2 regions of the Microterricola viridarii genome follow, and region 2 is predicted to be linked to the other one. Evidence: predicted binding sites of a transcription regulator. Region 2 holds the regulator's gene; the other holds the start of a gene.
What was found. Region 2 encodes LexA, which represses DNA repair genes until DNA is damaged. Its sites were predicted from a motif close to TCGAACANNTGTTCGA; they were not measured.
Positions count from the first base shown of each region.

Region 1: uvrA (excinuclease ABC subunit UvrA) is a predicted target of LexA. The motif match lies at 8,079-8,094, and genes of this name have one in related genera.

Region 1 is NZ_LT629742.1:2,103,299-2,112,939, reverse strand. It holds gene gap (type I glyceraldehyde-3-phosphate dehydrogenase) at 1-461, opposite strand, end outside; gene BLT62_RS09645 (superoxide dismutase) at 558-1,184, opposite strand; gene whiA (DNA-binding protein WhiA) at 1,291-2,271, opposite strand; gene rapZ (RNase adapter RapZ) at 2,330-3,202, opposite strand; gene uvrC (excinuclease ABC subunit UvrC) at 3,266-5,125, opposite strand; gene uvrA (excinuclease ABC subunit UvrA) at 5,140-8,049, opposite strand; gene BLT62_RS09620 (hypothetical protein) at 8,719-9,003, opposite strand; gene uvrB (excinuclease ABC subunit UvrB) at 8,996-9,641, opposite strand, start outside.
Region 2 is NZ_LT629742.1:2,861,662-2,871,302, reverse strand. It holds gene dapF (diaminopimelate epimerase) at 1-832, shown strand, start outside; gene BLT62_RS13160 (class I SAM-dependent methyltransferase) at 866-1,486, opposite strand; gene hflX (GTPase HflX) at 1,530-3,119, shown strand; gene BLT62_RS13150 (methylenetetrahydrofolate reductase) at 3,322-4,296, shown strand; gene metE (5-methyltetrahydropteroyltriglutamate--homocysteine S-methyltransferase) at 4,456-6,804, shown strand; gene lexA (transcriptional repressor LexA) at 6,872-7,507, opposite strand; gene BLT62_RS13135 (LysM peptidoglycan-binding domain-containing protein) at 7,994-8,287, shown strand; gene BLT62_RS13130 (histidinol-phosphate transaminase) at 8,360-9,508, shown strand; gene hisB (imidazoleglycerol-phosphate dehydratase HisB) at 9,518-9,641, shown strand, end outside.

The DNA.
Region 1 (9,641 bases), 760 kb from region 2:
CAGGACGCGTTCGAGATGACGTCGTGCGTTGCGGCGTCGTAGCTGGACTCGTTGACGCCGAGGACGATCGTCGCGACGTTCTCGCCGGTGGCGGGAGCGGAGACGAGAACCTTCTTGGCGCCGGCCTCGATGTGCTTGCGGGCCAGCTCGGCCTTGGTGAAGAAGCCGGTCGACTCGATGACGATGTCGACGCCCAGCTCGCCCCAGGGCAGGTTGGCGGGGTCGCGCTCGGCGAGGACCTTGATGGCCTTGCCGTTGACGACGATGGTGTCGCCCTGCAGCTCGACCGTGGCGTCGAGGCGCCCCGCGACCGAGTCGTACTTCAGCAGGTGGGCGAGCGTCTTAGGGTCCGTGAGGTCGTTGACTGCAACGATCTCGATGTCGCTGCCCTTGGCGAGGGCGGCGCGGAAGTAGTTGCGGCCAATGCGGCCGAATCCGTTGATACCGATCTTGACGGTCACGAAAATACTCCTGTTACTGGGGGCGCTATGCGCGCAGATGGACGAAACAAGAATGAGACGACGGTGTCCCCAGACGGGGTCCGGGGACACCGCTTGCTATGAGAGTAGCAGCAGGCCTTCGGTCTTCACTCGCGCAGTGTCGAAGCGTGACTGCACGTTCGACCAATCCACGATGTTCCAGAACGCCTTGACGTAGTCGGCACGCACGTTGCGGTAGTCCAGGTAGTACGCGTGCTCCCAGACGTCGAGCATGAGCAGCGGGACGGTTCCGGCAGCGAAGTTGGCCTGCTGGTCGAAGAACTGCTGGATGATCAGCTGCTGGCCGATCGCGTCCCAGGCCAGGACGGACCAGCCGGAGCCCTGCACGCCGAGTGCGGTGGCGGTGAAGTGCGCCTGGAACTTCTCGAAGGAGCCGAAGAAGTCATCGATGGCCGCGGCCAGCTCGCCGACCGGCTTGTCTCCACCGTTCGGGGACATGTTGGTCCAGAAGATGGAGTGGTTCACGTGGCCGCCGAGGTTGAACGCGAGATCCTTCTGCAGCTTGTTGACGTTGGCCAGGTTGCCGGTCTCGCGCGCCTCGGCGAGCTGGGCGAGCGCGGTGTTCGCCCCGGTCACGTAGGCCTGGTGGTGCTTGCCGTGGTGCAGCTCCATGATGGCGCCGCTGATGCTCGGCTCAAGCGCCGAGTAGTCATAGGCAAGTGCTGGCAGGGTGTATTCAGCCATTGATTGTCTCCTCTTTCATGACCGCGAGAGTCGCGACCGGTTTCGACCGTTTCAGTCTAATCACGGCACCCTCCGAGGCACCGAGTATCTTCCTCAGGGCCAACCCCTAGGCCTCGTCGAGGTCGGCGGGCAGGTTCGCGTCGGTGCCGGGGATGCCCTGGTCTGCGGCCTTCTTGTCGGCCATGGCGAGCAGGCGACGGATGCGGCCGGCGACGGCGTCCTTGGTCATCGGCGGCTCGGCGTGGTGGCCGAGCTCGTCCAGGCTGGAGTCGCGGAAGCGCAGGCGCAGCTCCCCCGCGTACTTGAGGTGCTCCGGGATGTCGGAGCCGAGGATCTCCATGGCGCGCTCCACGCGGGCACAGGCGGCGACGGCGGCCTGCGCGCTGCGGCGCAGGTTGGCGTCGTCGAAGTTGACCAGGCGGTTGGCGGTGGCCCGCACCTCGCGGCGCTGGCGCAGCTCCTCCCAGTTGCGCACGGTCTGCTCCGCGCCCATCTGCACGAGCATCGCGCTGATGGCGTCGCCGTCACGGATGACCACGCGGTGCACGCCGCGCACCTCGCGCGCCTTGGCGGCGACACCGAGCCGGCCGGCCGCGCCGACGAGGGCCATGGCGGCCTCGTTGCCCGGGCAGGTGATCTCCAGGGCGGCGGAGCGACCGGGATCGGTCAGCGTGCCGGCGGCCAGGAACGCTCCGCGCCAGACGGCTGCGATCTCCTCGCGCGATCCCGTGGTGAGGCGGTTCGGCAGGCCGCGGATGGGGCGGCGCCGGGCGTCGAGCAGGCCGGTCTGGCGGGCGAGCGTCTCGCCGCCTTCCAGCACGCGGACGAGGTAGTTGTTGGTGCGGCGGAGGCCGGAGGCCGGGATCACGGAGACGCTGCTGCGCACACCGTAGAGTTCGGCGAGGTCTTTGCGCACACGGCGCGCGAGCACGGTGGAGTCCAGTTCGGACTCGACGGCGATGCGCCCGGAGATCATGTGCAGACCCCCGGAGAAGCGCAGGATCGTGGCGAGCTCGGCGGCTCGGACCGTGGTCTTGGGGACCTCGACCACGGAGAGTTCATCTTTTACGTCGGCGGTGAGAGCCAATCGTGTTTCCATTCTTTGCAGTGCCAAAAGGCGTGGACAGGCGGCCGGGTGCGACCGCCTATTCGCGTCCGAGGTCTCGATGCCGCACACTCACGGCCACCCGGGGAAGGGCGCCGATCAGTGTCGACAGCTCCTTCACCATGGCGACGGAGCGGTGCTTGCCGCCGGTGCAACCGACGGCGATCGTGACGTGACGTTTGTTCTCGCGCTGGTAGCCGTCGAGCACGGGCTCGAGTGCGGCTGCGTAGCGCGCGAGGAATTCCCGGGCACCGGCCTGCTCCAGAACGAAGGCGGCGACATCGCTGTCGAGCCCCGTCTGAGCGCGGAGCTCTGGGATCCAGAAGGGATTGGGCAGGAAGCGGGCGTCGGCGACATGGTCGGCGTCGGCCGGCACCCCGTACTTGAAGCCGAAGCTGAGGAGCGTGACGCTGACGCCGACGGCATCCACCTCGGAGAAGTGCTCCCGGGTGACGGTCGCCAGCTGGTGGATGTTCAAACCAGAGGTGTCGATGATCAGGTCGCTGGCGCCCCGGATGGTGGCGATGCGGTTTCGCTCGGCGGAGATGCCGTCGAGCAGCGTGCCGTCGCCCTGCAGCGGGTGCGGCCGGCGCACGGACTCGAAGCGGCGCACCAGCACCTCGTCGGAGGCGTCGAGGAAGACGACGCGCAGCGCCGTGCCCTTGCGGAGCTCCTGGATGGCGTCCTGCAGCTCGGAGAAGAACTCGCCGCCGCGGATGTCGATGACGGCCGCGATCTTGGGCAGGCTCGCCCCCGCACGCCCGGCAAGGTCCACGAACGGCCGCAGCATCTGCGGCGGCAGGTTGTCAACGACATACCAACCGAGGTCCTCGAGGGCGTTCGCAACGGTCGAACGACCGGCTCCGGACATTCCCGTGACGATCAGCATCTCGTGCTGCCGGGCATCCGCCATGGCAGATTCTCACCTTCGCTAGAAGAACTGGTGGGCTTATAGCCTACCGAGCGTCGGAGCCGTTCAGGAGCGCAAGTGCCGATAGATCGCCTGCGCGAGGGTGGGGCCGACCCCCCGGACCTCGGCAATCTGCTCCTCTGTGGCCTGTTTGAGCTGTGCGACGGAACCGAAATGCTTGAGCAGCACCTTCACCCTCGCCGGCCCGAGACCGGGCACCTCGCCCAGAACGGAGCCGATGTCGCGTTTGCGGCTGGCCCGCTGGGCGGTGATCGCGAAGCGGTGCGCCTCGTCGCGGATGCGCTGGAACAGGAACAGGGCGTCGCTGTTGCGCGGCAGGATGACGGGATACTCGGAATCGGGCAGCCAGATCTCCTCGAGGCGCTTGGCGATGCCGCAGAGCTGGATTCCCTGCACGCCGGACTCCCGGAGCGCCCGGGCGGCGGCCTCGACCTGCGGCTGGCCGCCGTCGACAATGAGCAGGTTCGGCGGGTAGCTGAACTTGCGCCGCTTCTCGCCGCCCTCCGCTGCCTCCGGCTCCGGCTCCTCACGCAGGTAGGCCAGGCGCCTGCTCAGCGTGCGGTAGATGGAGTCGGTGTCGTCGGTGGACTCCGGGATGTTGAAGCGCCGGTACTGGTCCTTGCGCGGCAGGCCGTCCTCGAACACGACCATGCTGGCGACGATGTTGGTGCCGCCGAGGTGCGAGACGTCGTAGCACTCCATCCGCAGCGGCGCCTCCGTCATCCCGAGCGCCTCCTGGATGTCTTCGAGGGCCTTCGACCTGGCGGTGAAGTCGGAGCTGCGCCGGGTCTTGTAGAGCATCAGCGAGTGGGCGGCGTTCTGGGTGGCGGTGGCCAGCAGCGCGGCCTTCTCGCCGCGCTGGGCGGCACGCACCCCCACCTTGGCGCCGGCGAGGCCGCGCAGCCACTCCTCGAGGGCCTCTGCGTCCTCCGGCAGCTCTGGCACCACGATCTCCCGGGGCGGCGGATTGGACTCGTTGTAGACGGTCTGCACGATGGAGTCGACGAGCTCGCCCATGGAGGCGTCCAGGCCCTTGTCGACCATCCAGCCGCGCACACCGCGGATGCGCCCGCCGCGCACCACGAACTGCTGCACGGCGGCGGCCAGCTCGTCGTGCACGATGCCGAACAGGTCGATGTCGACGGAGTCGCGCAGCACGACGGCGCTTTTCTCCAGCACCGCCTCGAGCGCGAGCACCTGGTCGCGGCGCTTCGCGGCCAGCTCGAAGTTGAGCTCGGCGGATGCCGCCTTCATCTCCTGGGTGAGCTCGTTGATGAGCTTGCGGTCCTGGCTGCCCATGAAGCTCACGAAGCGCATCACGATCTTGCGGTGCTCCTCGATCGTGACGAGGCCGGAGCAGGGGCCGAAGCAGCGGCCGATCTGCCCGGCGAAGCACGGCTTGCCGGAGAGCATGGCCCGCTTGTAGTCGGAGTCCTTGCAGGTGCGGATCGGGAACGCCTTGAGCATCAGCTCGATGGTGTCGTAGACGGCCCACACCTTCGGGTATGGCCCGAAGTAGCGGGCGCCCTTGATGCCGGTGGTGCGGGTGACGAGGGCGCGCGGCGCCTCATCGGCCAGGGTGACGGCGAGGTAGGGGTAGGACTTGTCGTCCTTGAACATGACGTTGAACGGCGGGTCGAATTCCTTGATCCAGGTGAACTCGAGCTGCAGCGCCTCGACCTCGCTGCCGACGACCGTCCACTCGACGCTGGTGGCGGTGGTCACCATCCGCCGGGTGCGCTCGTGCAGGCTCTCCAGCGGCGCGAAGTAGTTGCTCAGCCGGGCCCGCAGGTTCTTCGCCTTGCCGACGTAGAGCACCCGCCGGTTGGCGTCGCGGAACCGGTAGACGCCCGGCTCGGTGGGGATCTCCCCCGTCTTGGGCCGGTAGCTCAGAACGTTCGCCATCGCCGCCGCCCGGGCTAGCCTGCGGCCACGGCGCGGTGCTGGGAGCGCTGCGGTGCGGCATCCGCGGCGAGCACCTCTTTCAGGAAGACGCCGGTGTGGCTCTTCTTGTTTGAGGCGACCTGCTCTGGCGTGCCGGTTGCGACGATCTTGCCGCCGCCGGAGCCGCCCTCCGGGCCGAGGTCGATGACCCAGTCGGCGCTCTTGATGACGTCGAGGTTGTGCTCGATGACGATGACGGTGTTGCCCTTGTCGACGAGGCTGTTCAGCACGATGAGGAGCTTCCGCACGTCCTCGAAGTGCAGGCCCGTCGTCGGCTCGTCGAGCACGTAGACGCTGCGACCGTTGGAGCGCTTCTGCAGCTCGGTGGCGAGCTTGACGCGCTGCGCCTCGCCGCCGGAGAGCGTGGTGGCGCTCTGGCCGAGGGTGACGTAGCCGAGGCCGACCTCGACGAGGGTCTTCAGGTAGCGGTGGATCGCCGAGATGGGCTCGAAGAACTCGGCCGCCTCGCTGATGGGCATCTGCAGCACCTCGGCGATGTTCTTGCCCTTGTAGTGCACGGTGAGGGTGTCGCGGTTGTAGCGCGCGCCGTGGCACACCTCGCAGTCGACGTACACGTCGGGCAGGAAGTTCATCTCGATCTTGATCGTGCCGTCGCCGGAGCAGGTCTCGCAGCGGCCGCCCTTGACGTTGAAGCTGAACCGGCCGGGCAGGTAGCCGCGGGTCTTCGCCTCGATCGTCTCGGCGAACAGGGTGCGGATGCGGTCGAAGACGCCCGTGTAGGTGGCCGGGTTGGAGCGCGGGGTGCGGCCGATCGGCGCCTGGTCGACGTGGATCACCTTGTCCAGCTGCTCGAGCCCGGTGACCCGGGTGTGCTTGCCCGGCAGCTTGCGGGCGCCGTTGAGCTTGTTGGCGAGCACCCGGTAGAGGATGTCGTTGACGAGCGAGGACTTGCCGGAGCCGCTGACCCCGGTGACGGCGGTGAAGGTGCCGAGCGGGAACTCGGCGCTGACCTTGCGCAGGTTGTTGGCCTGGGCGCCGACGACCTTGATCTGGCGCTCCGGGTCGACCGGGCGCCGGGTGTGCGGGGTGACGATCTGGCGCCGTCCGGCGAGGTAGTCGCCGGTGAGCGAGCGGGTGTTCGTCAGCAGGTCGTCGTAGGAGCCGGAGTGCACGACGCGGCCGCCGTTGACGCCGGCGCCGGGTCCGATATCGACGATCCAGTCGGCCGTGCGGATGGTGTCCTCGTCGTGCTCGACGACGATGAGTGTGTTGCCGAGGTCGCGGAGCGCCACGAGCGTCTCGATCAGGCGGCGGTTGTCGCGCTGGTGCAGGCCGATGCTCGGCTCGTCGAGCACGTAGAGCACGCCGGTCAGGCCGGAGCCGATCTGGGTGGCCAGGCGGATGCGCTGGGCCTCGCCGCCGGAGAGCGTCGCGGCGGCGCGCGCCAGGTTGAGGTAGTTGAGGCCGACCTTGACGAGGAAGTCGAGGCGCAGCTTGATCTCGCGCAGCACCTGGGCGGCGATGGCCTGCTCGCGCTCGGTCAGTTCCAGCTTGTCCATGAAGCTGCGGGCATCCGTGAGGCTGAGCTCACAGACATCCGCGATGCTCTCGCCGTGGATGTGCACGGCGAGCACCTCGGGCTTGAGCCGCTTGCCGTTGCAGACCTGGCAGGCGACCTCGCGCAGGTACTCTGCCCAGCGGGCGCGCTGGTTGTCGGTCTCGGCCTGGGCGTACTGCCGCTCGATGTAGGGCACGACGCCCTCGAAGCCGGAGGTGTAGCTGACCTCGCGGCCGTAGCGGTTCTTCCACTTGACCTTGACCTCGAAGTTGTCGCCGTTCATCACGGCGGAGCGCACGGTCGCCGGCAGCTTCGCCCACGGCGTGGTGAGGTCGAAGTCGAGGTCGCGGGCGAGGCCCTCGAGCAGCTTCTCGTAGTAGCTGAACAGGCCCTTGCCCTGGGTGGTCCAGGGCAGGATGACGCCCTCGGCGATGCTGAGCTCCGGGTCGCCGAGCAGCAGGTCCTCGTCGACCGACATCCGGGTGCCGAGGCCGGAGCACTCCGGGCAGGCGCCGAACGGGGCGTTGAACGAGAACGTGCGCGGCTCGATCTCGGTGAGCTGGATCGGGTGGTTGTTCGGGCAGGAGAGCTTCTCCGAGAACGTCTGCCACGCCTCGTCGCCCTCCCGGTCGACGAAGTTGATCTTGACGAGGCCGTCGGTCAGGCGCAGCGCCGTCTCGAGCGAGTCGGTGAGCCGGCTGAGCAGCTCGGGGTCGGCGACGAGGCGGTCAACGACGACGGCGATGTCGTGCTTGATCTGCTTCTTCAGGGTGGGCGGGTCGGAGAGCTGGATCTGCTCGCCGTCGACGATGGCGCGCGAGTAGCCGCCGGCCGCCAGCTCCTTGAACAGGTCGACGAACTCGCCCTTCTTCTGCGAGACGACGGGGCTGAGGATCTGGTAGCGGGTTCCCTCGGCCAGCTCCATCAGCTGGTCGGCGATCTGCTGCACGGTCTGGCGCTGGATCTTCTCGCCGCAGACGGCGCAGTGCGGCACGCCGACACGGGCCCAGAGCAGGCGCATGTAGTCGTAGATCTCGGTGATGGTGCCGACGGTGGAGCGCGGGTTGCGGTTGGTCGACTTCTGGTCGATGGAGACCGCCGGGCTGAGGCCCTCGATGAAGTCGACGTCGGGGCGGTCGACCTGGCCGAGGAACTGGCGCGCGTACGCGCTCAGCGACTCGACGTAGCGGCGCTGCCCCTCGGCGAAGATTGTGTCGAACGCCAGCGAGGACTTGCCGGAGCCGGAGAGCCCGGTGAAGACCACGAGCGAATCGCGCGGGATCTCCAGGTCGACATTGTGCAGGTTGTGCACGCGGGCACCCTGAACGCTCAGCTTGGACGTGGATTCGACTCGAGAAACTGACACCAGACAAGTCTAGGAGACGCGCGGCGCATTCGAAGACTCGTTCTACAAGCTGTTGGCGAACATACAGCCAGCGCGCGGGCACCGGTCCCGCCGCGTCGGGCGGCACTCCTGCCGAGTGGGCCTGTCGAGATCCCGGCGTCGACCGGCGGATGCCGCAGCGTGCGCCACTTCGTGTTGCTCTGCGCCACATGATGTGGCGCAGACGGCCACGAAGTGGCGCTGGGCGAGGGCCCGGGCGTCAGCGCCTCGGACGCCGCCCGACGACGCATCAAGCGGGGGCTTCCGAACAGTGTGGCGTCCTCGTACCGTGCAGGAGCCCCCGCTCGGCGCGCCGATAGCGTCGGCCTCCGGAGCCGGCCCTCCCTCGAGCCAACGGGCTGCGCGCAGCACCGGCGGATGCCGCAGCGTGCGCCACTTCGTGCTGCTCTGCGCCACATCATGTGGCGCGGAAGGCCACGAAGTGGCGCTGGGCGCGGGCCGGGGCGTCAGTGCCTCGGACGCTGTCACTCCCCCGAGCCAACGGGAATCTGCCCGGCGGCCAGCGAGGTCGCGGACGAGGTCTCGATACGGCGCTGGCGCGCCTACTCGACCAGCGGGAGGGGCGCGCCGCAAGGACCGGGCAGCGCAGCGGCCGAAGCCCGGGAGTCAACGGGGCACTGGCGCGCGGCGCTAGCGGGAGGGCGGGAGGGCGATTCGGACCGGGCCGGCGCCGATGGGGCCGTCGCCCGGGAGGGGCGCCGGCGCGGGCAGCTCCTGCTGCGCCTCCCAGACGAGGTGCGCCTCGTGGGTCTGCGGCCGGAACACCTCGTCGACGACGCCCAGCATGCCCCCGCCCGCGCTCCGCCGCCGGCGCTTGCGCTCGGACGCGGCGAGCCGCGGCCCCAGGAGCGGCCACAGCAGGAAGCCCGCCAGGAGCACCCCGGCGAGCACCAGCAGCGGAAGGGGATCAATCAAGGTGGCCGGCCTTCTCCATCTGGCGCAGCTCCCGCTTGATCTCGGACAGCTCATCGCGCAGGCGCGCGGCCAGCTCGAACTTCAGCTCGCCGGCGGCCTGCAACATCTGCTCGTTGAGGTCGGCGATGAGCGACTCCAGCTCGTTGCCGCCGGCGGAGGCGATGCCCTCGCGGCGCAGGTTCGGAACCGGGGACTTCTTGCGCCCCTCACGGCCGGCCAGCAGCTCGGCCGTGTCTGCCTCCTCGCGGGCCAGCACGTCGGTGATGTCGGCGATGCGCTTGCGCAGCGGCTGAGGGTCGATGCCGTGCAGCTCGTTGTACGCGACCTGCTTCTCGCGCCGCCTGGTGGTCTCCTCGATGGCCTTCGCCATCGAGTCGGTGACCCGGTCGGCGTACATGTGCACCTCGCCGGAGACGTTGCGGGCGGCACGCCCGATTGTCTGGATGAGGGAGGTCGCCGAGCGCAGGAAGCCCTCCTTGTCGGCGTCGAGGATCGCCACGAGCGACACCTCGGGCAGGTCGAGGCCCTCGCGCAGCAGGTTGATGCCGACCAACACGTCGTAGACGCCCTGGCGCAGCTCGGTGAGCAGCTCCACCCGGCGGAGCGTGTCGACATCCGAGTGCAGGTAGCGCACCCGC
Region 2 (9,641 bases):
CGTGCTCTTCGCCGACCCGGACGGTTCGCACCCGCTCAGCCCGGCACAGATCGCCGCCGTCTGCGACCGGCGCTTCGGAATCGGCGCCGACGGGCTGATCCGGGCCGTGCGCTCCGACGCCCTGCCGGAGGGCGCCGCGGCGCTGGCCGAGGACCCGGACGCCGTCTGGTTCATGGACTACTGGAACGCCGACGGCACCCCCTCTGAGATGTGCGGCAACGGCGCCCGCGTCTTCACCCGCTTCCTGCTGGACCAGGGCCTGGCCGAGCTGCCAGCCGGCGACACCCTCTCGATCGGCACCCGCGCCGGCGTCCGGGACGTGCAGAGCAATCGCACCGGCTTCCAGGTAGACCTCGGCCGGTGGCGGCTGGCCGGAGGCGAGCCGCTCGTGCGCGCCAAGAACCTCCCGGTCGCCCGACCCGGCCTCGGCATCAGCGTCGGCAACCCGCACGTGGTCGTCGCCCTCGCCGACGATGCCGAGCTCGATGCCGCCGACCTCGGCTACATCCCACAGCTCGACCCCGCCCCGGAGGGCGGAGCGAACATCGAGTTCGTCGTGCCGGCCGACCCACTGGTGCACGACGGCGTCGGCCGCTTCCGCATGCGGGTGCACGAGCGCGGTTCCGGCGAGACGCAGTCCTGCGGCACGGGCGCGGCGGCCGCCGCCCTCGCCGTCCGGCACTGGGCCGGCGCCGGCGCGCCCAACCAGTGGCGGGTCGAGGTGCCGGGCGGCGTGCTCGGCGTGCGCATGTTCCCGACCGAGGACGGCGAGCACGTCGCGCTCTCCGGCCCGGCCGAGCTCGTCTTCGACGGGGTGCTCAGCCTCGGCTAGAGGACACTCGTGCCCGGCCGGGCACGCGGTTGGTTACTCCGCGGCGTCCGGACGGGTAACCTTCAGCACCCGGAAACCCTTGCTGATGGCCTCGCGGGCGATCTCCAGCGAGCCGGCGAACTCCGCCTCGAGCCAGCGTTGCAGCGAGTCGGAGCCGAGGTTGCGCTGAACGACCAGATAGGAGTCGGTGCCCGGCTTCAGGCGCGGCAGCCAGTGCTGCAGCATCGAGTGCAGCACGTCCTTGCCGACGCGGATGGGCGGGTTCGACCAGATGGTCTCGAACCGCACGTCCTCCGGCACGTCCTCAGGCCGCACGGCCCGGACGTTGCCGAGGCCGAGCTCCTCGGCGTTTCGCCGGACCAGCTCCAGCGCGCGGTCGTTCACGTCGACGGCCCACACGGTGGCCTCCGGGGATTCCAGGGCCAGCGTCAGGGCGATCGGGCCCCAGCCGCAGCCGAGGTCCAGCAGATTGCCGGTCGCCGGGGGAGTCGGCGCATAGCGCAGCAACACCTCGGTGCCCTGGTCGATGTGGTCCGGACTGAAGATTCCGTTGGAGGTCGTGACCTCACGGTCCTGCCCGCCGAGGCGCACCTGGATGCGGCGCAATTTGAGCTCACTCCCCGGATCCGCGCTGAAGTAATGCTCTGAAGCCATACCAGCGAATCTATCGCAGATTGAAACCCGTAAACTGAGAGCAATGACTGACGCCAGCAACACCACCAACGACAGCACCGGCACCGACGCCTTTGACGGCGACGGTGCATTCGAGAGCGACGACGTCGTCGCCCGGGTGCTGGCCAGCGCCGAGGCCCGGTCGGCGGGCAGCGCCCACTTCAGCTCCGGCATCTTCGCCAGCGGAGCGCAGGCGCTGCAGACCGAGACCGGCGCCGCCGCGTTCAGCGACGGCGAGCAGCTCGACCGCGACGACCGCAACGCCTTGCGGCGCGTGCCGAGCCTCTCCACCGAGCTCGAAGACGTCACAGAGGTCGAGTACCGCCAGCTGCGCCTCGAGAACGTCGTCCTGATCGGCATCTACATGCAGGGCTCGGTGGATGACGCCGAGAACTCGATGCGCGAACTGGCCGCCCTGGCGGAGACCGCCGGTGCCACCGTGCTCGACGGCCTGCTGCAGCGGCGCCCCAACCCCGACCCGAGCACCTTCCTGGGCAGCGGCAAGGCCCGCGAGCTGGCCGGCATCGTGCAGGCTCTCGGCGCCGACACCGTCATCGCCGACACGGAGCTCGCGCCCAGCCAGCGCCGCGCACTCGAAGACGTGGTCAAGGTGAAGGTCATCGACCGCACCGCCGTCATCCTCGACATCTTCAGCCAGCATGCGAAGAGCCGCGAGGGCAAGGCGCAGGTCGAGCTTGCCCAGCTGCAGTACCTGCTGCCCCGCCTCCGCGGCTGGGGTGACTCCATGTCGCGCCAGGCCGGTGGCCAGGTGGGCGGCGCCGGCGCCGGCATGGGCAGCCGTGGCCCCGGTGAGACCAAGATCGAGCTGGACCGCCGCCGCATCCACACCCGGATGGCGAAGCTGCGCAAGCAGATCGCCGCGATGAAGCCCGCCCGCGAGGCCAAGCGGGCCAACCGCCGCCGCAACGCGGTGCCCTCCGTCGCCATCGCCGGCTACACCAACGCCGGCAAGTCCAGCATCCTGAACCGCATCACCCACGCCGGCGTGCTGGTGGAGAACTCGCTGTTCGCCACCCTCGATGCCACCGTGCGCAAGAACACCACCGCCGACGGGCGCATCTACACGCTGGCCGACACGGTCGGCTTCGTGCGCAACCTGCCGCACCAGCTCGTCGAGGCGTTCCGCTCCACGCTGGAGGAGGTCGCCGACTCCGACCTCATCGTGCACGTCGTCGACGGCTCGCACCCCGACCCGGCCGGCCAGATCGCCACCGTGCGCGACGTCATCGGCGAGGTGGGCGCCCGCGACATCCCGGAGCTCATCGTCTTCAACAAGTCCGACCTGATCGACGACGACGCCCGAATGGTGCTGCGCGGCCTCGAGCCCCGCGCCCTCTTCGCCTCCGCCCGCAGCGGTGAGGGCATCGACGAGCTGCTCGCCACGATCGGCGAGATGCTGCCGGACCCGAGCCTCGCCATCGAGCTCGTCGTGCCGTACGACCGCGGCGACCTGATCTCGCTGCTGCACGAGAAGGGCCGGGTCATCTCGACCGAGTACGTCGAGACCGGAACCCTCGTGCACGCGCGCATCGCCGCCGACCTCGAGGCCCTGTTCTCGGCCTACCGCGCCCCGGCCGGCGCCCTCGAGGCCTAGCCCGTCACATTCGGTCACAGCCTGCCGGCCGCTGACCGCCCGTTGTATTCTCTGTGAAACGTTGTTGCCGTCTGACGGCAACCAGAGCGACAGCCGAGCCCGGCATCCGCCCGCAACCACACCCGCACTGTGCGGTGGTGCGCGGCCTGACGGTTCGACACCCCTGCACCGCGCGGCATCCGCCCACGCAGAGGAACACACCTTGGCCGCTTACCACCACGTCTCGCCCCGAGCGGGCGGCCACAGCGGAGTCGTGACGCCCGTCTCGTTCGAGCTTTTCCCGCCCCGCACGGATGCCGCGGCCCTGGCGCTCGGGCGAACCATCGACAAGCTGGCGGAGGCCGACCCGGCGTTCATCTCCGTCACCTACGGCGCGGGCGGCTCCTCCCGGGAGCGCTCCCTCACCGTGCTCCGCTACATCCTCGAGCACACGGCCGTCGAGCCGATGGCCCACCTCACCTGCGTCGGCTCGTCCCACGCCGAGGCGAACAGCCTGGTCCGGCAGTTCCTGGACGCCGGCATCACCAGCTTCCTGGCCCTCCGCGGCGACCCGCCGAGCGGCGTCACCGGGCCAGCCGAGCTCGGCGACCTCGGCAGCGCCGCGGAGCTCGTGCAGCTGATCCACCGGGTGCAGGAGGAGCGCGAGCCGTTCTCCCAGAAGCGCGTGCCGGGGGCCAGCCAGGGCAGCCGCATCGCGCGGCGCCGCCGGCCGGAGCGCGTCGCCGTCGCGGCCTTCCCAAACGGGCACCCGCGTGCCCGCGGATCGAGCGCCGACGTCGACAGCCTGCTCGCCAAGCAGGTCGCCGGCGCGACGCTGGCGATCACCCAGCTCTTCTTCCACGCCGACGACTACCTCGGCTTCGTCGACCGCGCCCGCACGGCCGGCGTCACCATCGACATCGTGCCGGGCCTGATGCCCGCGACCACCCCGACCCGGCTGGCCAGGATCGCCGAGCTGACCGGCGAGGAGATCCCCGCCGAGCTCGAGATCGCCCTCGAGGTGGAGCCCAGCGAAGAGGGCCAGCACGAGATCGGCGTCGACTACATCGCCCGCGTCGCCGCCGAGGTGCTCGCCGGCGGTGCACCCGGCCTGCACCTGTACACCTTCAACCAGCACCGCGCGGTGCTCGGCGTGCTGGAACGCCTCGGCCGAATGCCGGCGGTCGCCGGCCGCTAGCGCAGGCCCGCGACCGACCCCGTACCCCGGCCCCACGTCGGGCAACGCCCTCTGGCACCCTTCCGCACTACCCCCATGTCTTTTTCCGACGACCGCCGAACCCGAAAATCCCGCAGGCCGCACCACCCAGCGGCCGCACCCCATCAGTAAGGACGACGAATGACCGCACGACCCACTCCCGCCCCGGCGTTCCCCGCCGGCACCATCCTCGGCTACCCGCGCATCGGCCGCCGGCGCGAGCTCAAGCACGCCGTCGAGGCGTTCTGGGCGGGCAGCATCACCGCCGCCGAGCTCGAGCAGCGTGCGGCAGAGCTCCGCGCGACCACGAGGGCCCGGCTCGCAGGCCTCGGCCTCGGCCGCGGCGACTCCGCCATCCCAGAGAGCTTCTCCTTCTACGACCACGTTCTGGACACCGCGGTCACCGTCGGAGCCGTGCCGAGCCGCTTCGCGCAGCTGGTGGCGGATGACGGCAGCCTCGACCTGGCCGGCTACTTCACGCTGGCCCGCGGCGCCGGCGACAACCTCCCGCTGGAGATGACCAAGTGGTTCGACAGCAACTATCACTACCTGGTGCCGGAGATCGGCCCAGAGACCGAGTTCCGGCTGGCCAGCGACCGCCTGGTGCGCGAGTTCGAGGAGGCGAAGGCGGCCGGATACCTGACCCGCCCCGCCATCGTCGGCCCGGTCACCTTCCTGCTGCTGGCCAAGGCGAGCGACGGCGCCCCGGCCGGATTCGAGCCGATCTCGCGCCTGGACGAGCTGCTCCCCGTCTACACCGAGCTGCTCGCGCGCCTGCGCGCCGCCGGGGCGGAGTGGGTGCAGCTGGACGAGCCCGGCCTCGTCAACGAGAGCATCCCCGTCGCCCGCCCGGTGCAGCTGGCCGCATTGGCGGAGGCCTACCGCGTGCTCGCGGGCGCGACCGCCCGCCCGGCGATCTTCGTGGCTGCGCCCTACGGCGCGCTCGGCGACGCTCTGCCCGTGCTCGCGGCATCCGCCGTCGAGGCGATCGGGCTCGACCTGGTGCGCGGGACCCTGCCGACCGGGCTGGGGGAGGAGACCGCTGCGGCGCTGGCGGCCAAGACGCTCGTCGCCGGCGTCATCGACGGGCACAACATCTGGCGCGGCGACCTCGAGGCGGCGCTGACCGCGGCCGAATCGCTCGGCGCGCTCTCGCCGGCCGTCTCCGTGTCGAGCTCGACCTCCCTGCTGCACCTCCCGCACGACGCGAGCGAGGAGACCAAGCTGGGCGCGCTCGGCAACTGGCTGGCCTTCGCCGACCAGAAGGTCGGCCAGATCGCGGCCGTCGCCGCCGGGCTCCGCGACGGGCGGGAGAGTGTCCGGGCCGAGCTGGAGGCCGCGGCGGCAGCCCTCGCCGAGCGGCTGGCCGCGCCGGGAGTGCGCGATGCCGCCGTCCGGGCGCGCACCGGCGCGCTCGGCACGGCCGACTACGAGCGTGGCGACTACGCCGAGCGCGTCGCCGCCCAGGAGGCGGCCCTGCCGCTGCCGCTGCTGCCGACCACGACGATCGGCTCCTTCCCGCAGACCCCCGACATCCGCCGCGCCCGCGCCCGGCTGAACTCCGGCGCGCTCAGCCCGGCCGAGTACGAGGGCCTGATGAAGGCCGAGATCGACCGGGTCGTGCGGCTGCAGGAGGAGATCGGGCTCGACGTGCTCGTGCACGGCGAGCCGGAGCGCAATGACATGGTGCAGTACTTCGCCGAGTACCTCGACGGCTTCGCGGTGACGGAGCACGGCTGGGTGCAGTCCTACGGCAGCCGGTGCACCCGCCCGTCGCTGCTCTGGGGCGATGTGTCCCGCCCCGCCCCGATCACGCTCGGCTGGGCGGTGTACGCGCAGAGCCTCACCGAGAAGCCGGTCAAGGGAATGCTGACCGGCCCGGTGACGATCCTGGCCTGGTCGTTCGTGCGCGACGACCAGCCGTTGGGGGAGACCGCGACGCAGCTTGCCCTCGCTCTCCGTGACGAGATCGGCGAGCTGGAGGGCGCCGGAATCGGCATCATCCAGGTCGACGAGCCGGCCCTGCGCGAGCTGCTCCCGCTGCAGCGCGCGGACCACGCCGGCTACCTGGACTGGTCCGTCGGGTCCTTCCGCCTGGCCACGGCCGGGGTGCGCGCCGAGACCCAGATCCACACCCACCTCTGCTACTCGGAGTTCGGTGACGTCATCGACGCGATCGGCCGGCTGGACGCCGACGTGACGAGCGTCGAGGCCGCCCGGAGCCGGATGGAGATCGTCGATGACATCGGCCGCAGCGGGTTCGACCACGGCATCGGGCCCGGCGTGTACGACATCCACTCGCCCCGCGTGCCCGGGGTCGCCGAGATGACGCAGCTGCTCGAGCGGGCGTTGGAGGTCGTGCCCGGCCGCCGGCTCTGGGTCAACCCCGACTGCGGTCTGAAGACGCGCGGCTACGCCGAGACCACGGAGTCGCTGCAGAACATGCTCGCCGCCACGCAGGCGGTCCGCGCCGGGGCGGCCGCGCTCTAGTCGAGACATGCCAAACAGGGAAGGGCCCCGATGCGCAGCATCGGGGCCCTTCCCTGTTGTGTTCGGATCAGACGCTGCGGAGCACCGCGACGATCTTGCCCAGGATCTCGGCGTAGTCGCCGAGGATCGGCTCGAAGTTGCTGTTGCGCGGCAACAGCCAGGTGTGGCCGTCGCGCTGGCGGAACACCTTGACGGTGGCCTCGTTGTCGAGCATGGCCGCGACGATCTCGCCGTTCTCCGCCGTCTTCTGGGCGCGCACGACCACCCAGTCGCCGTCGCAGATGGCGGCGTCGATCATCGACTCGCCGACGACCTTGAGCATGAACAGCTCGCCCTTGCCGACGATCTGGCGGGGCAGCGGGAAGATCTCGTCGATCTGCTGTTCGGCGGTGATCGGGATGCCGGCGGCGATGCGCCCGACGAGCGGCACCATGGCGGCATCGCCGACGGTGGCCATCGGGGTGGCGAAGCTCTCGCCCTCGTAGCTCTCCGTGCCCTCGTTCTGCGCCGGCACCTCGATGAGCACCTCGAGGGCGCGCGGGCGGTTGGGGTCGCGGCGCAGGTAGCCGCTGAGCTCCAGCTGCTTGAGCTGGTAGGTGACGCTAGAGAGCGAGGCCAGGCCGACGGCGTCGCCGATCTCGCGCATGCTCGGCGGGTAGCCGCGCGCGCTCACAGAGCGCTGGATGACGTCGAGGATCGCCATCTGCTTCGCGCTCAGGCTCTTGCGCCGGCGGTTGCCCGGCTTCGCCGTGCCCTTCACGTCGGGGGGTGTGTCGCGCTCTGTCGTCACCGTGCTGCCCTCGCTGTCCTGTCTTCGTGCCGCTTCCGAATTGCTGTGCTGACCAGCTGTGATCTGGCCACACAACGCCGGGGCGGTGTGCGCATCTGACCGTGTCAGAGGTGCCTGATTGTCTGTCTCCAGACACTCACGACTTTATCGCGAGCCGGGTGTCTCGGCAAACGAATGTTCGAGTGTGTCGCGCGTTTCTTCCGAATTTCTCGAAGAAAGGCTTGCATCTTCGAATCATTCGAATGTATGTTCGGAACACAGCTTCGAATCCGGTCCCACCCGAGGGCCCGGGCGCGAATCCCAGAGGAGGTCGAAATGAGTGCAGTACACGCAATCCCGGCGAATGTGCAGGCCGTTCAGGGCGCTGGCGCCCCGGTCGTTGTTCGTAGCCACCTTCGATTGACCAGCCGCGGCCGTGTCGTGTTCACGACGCTCGTAGCCCTACCCATCGTGGCCGGTGCGCTCATGTTCGCCGTCAACGGCGGCGGCGCCGTCGCCGGCGACGCCAGCCAGCAGGGCGCCAGCTTCGACTACATCTCCGTGCCGCCGGGGGAGTCGCTCTGGACCCTCGCCGTTGACCTGGCACCGCAAGCCGACCCGCGCGATGTCATCGCCGCCTTCATCGAGCTCAACCAGCTCGACTCCTCGCAGGTCCAGGCCGGCCAGCGCCTGGCCGTCCCCGCCGGCTACTAGCGCCGCACAGCGGGCGGCGCCCGCGGCGTAACGATCACGCCGGCGCCCAGACGCTCCCCATAGACTCGTACGGTGACGAATCTCAGCGATCTCCCCCTCCGTGACGACCTTGTCGGGCAGCAGCCGTACGGCGCCCCGCAGGCCGCCGTCCCCGTTGCCCTCAACGTCAACGAGAACAGCCACGGCATCCCGGAGGACGTCGCCCACGACATCGTGGCCCGCGTCGCCGCGGCCGTGCTCAGCGTGAACCGCTACCCGGACCGCGAGTTCACCGAGCTGCGCGAGAGCTTCGCCCGCTACCTCGGCCACGGCCTCGACGCCGCCAACATCTGGGCGGCGAACGGCTCCAACGAGGTGCTGCAGCACATCCTGCAGGCCTTCGGCGGCCCCGGCCGCACCCTGCTCAGCTTCACGCCCACCTATTCGATGTACCCGCTGCTCGCCTCCGGCACCGGAACGGAGTGGATCGGCGTGCCGCGCGGCGCCGACTACACGATCAGCCCGGAGGATGCCGCAGCGGCCGTGCGCGAGCACCAGCCCAACATCATCTTCCTCTGCTCCCCGAACAACCCCACCGGCACGCCGCTTCCGCTGGCTGTCATCGAGGCCGTCTACGAGGCCAGCCAGTATGACGACGGCGCCGCGATCGTCGTCGTCGACGAGGCGTACGCCGAGTTCTCGCCGGAGGGCACGCCGAGTGCGCTCGGCCTCCTGCCCGGCCGGCCGCGCCTGCTCGTCTCACGCACCATGAGCAAGGCCTTCGCCTTCGCCGGTGCCCGGGTCGGCTACCTGGCCGCAGACCCCGCCGTCACCGACGCGCTGCGCCTGGTGCGCCTCCCGTACCACCTGTCCGCCTTCACACAGGCCGCGGCCAATGCCGCGCTGGCGCACTCCGCCGAGATGCTCGGCATGGTCGGCGAGATCCGGGTGCAGCGCGACCGCCTCGTGCGGGAGCTCGGCGCGCTCGGCTACGAGCCCTACGAGAGCGCGAGCAACTTCGTGCTGTTCGGGGGCGTGGCCGACCCGCACGCCGTCTTCGAGGCGCTGCTGGCCCGCGGCATCCTGATCCGCGAGGTCAGCCTGCCCGGCCAGATGCGCGTCACGGCCGGGACAGAGGCCGAGACGACGGCGTTCCTGACCGCGCTGGCCGAGATCGGCCCCGACGGCCGCGGTTCCGGCGGGCCCGGCGGGGCAGCGTCACAGGCCCCCGGCGGTGAATAGAATCAAGGTATGATCCTTTCTGCGCCCCGTACCGCCTCGATTCGCCGCGAGACCAGCGAGTCCAGCATCGAGCTGTCGATCAACCTGGACGGAACCGGCGTCGCCGACATCCAGACCTCCGTCCCGTTCTACG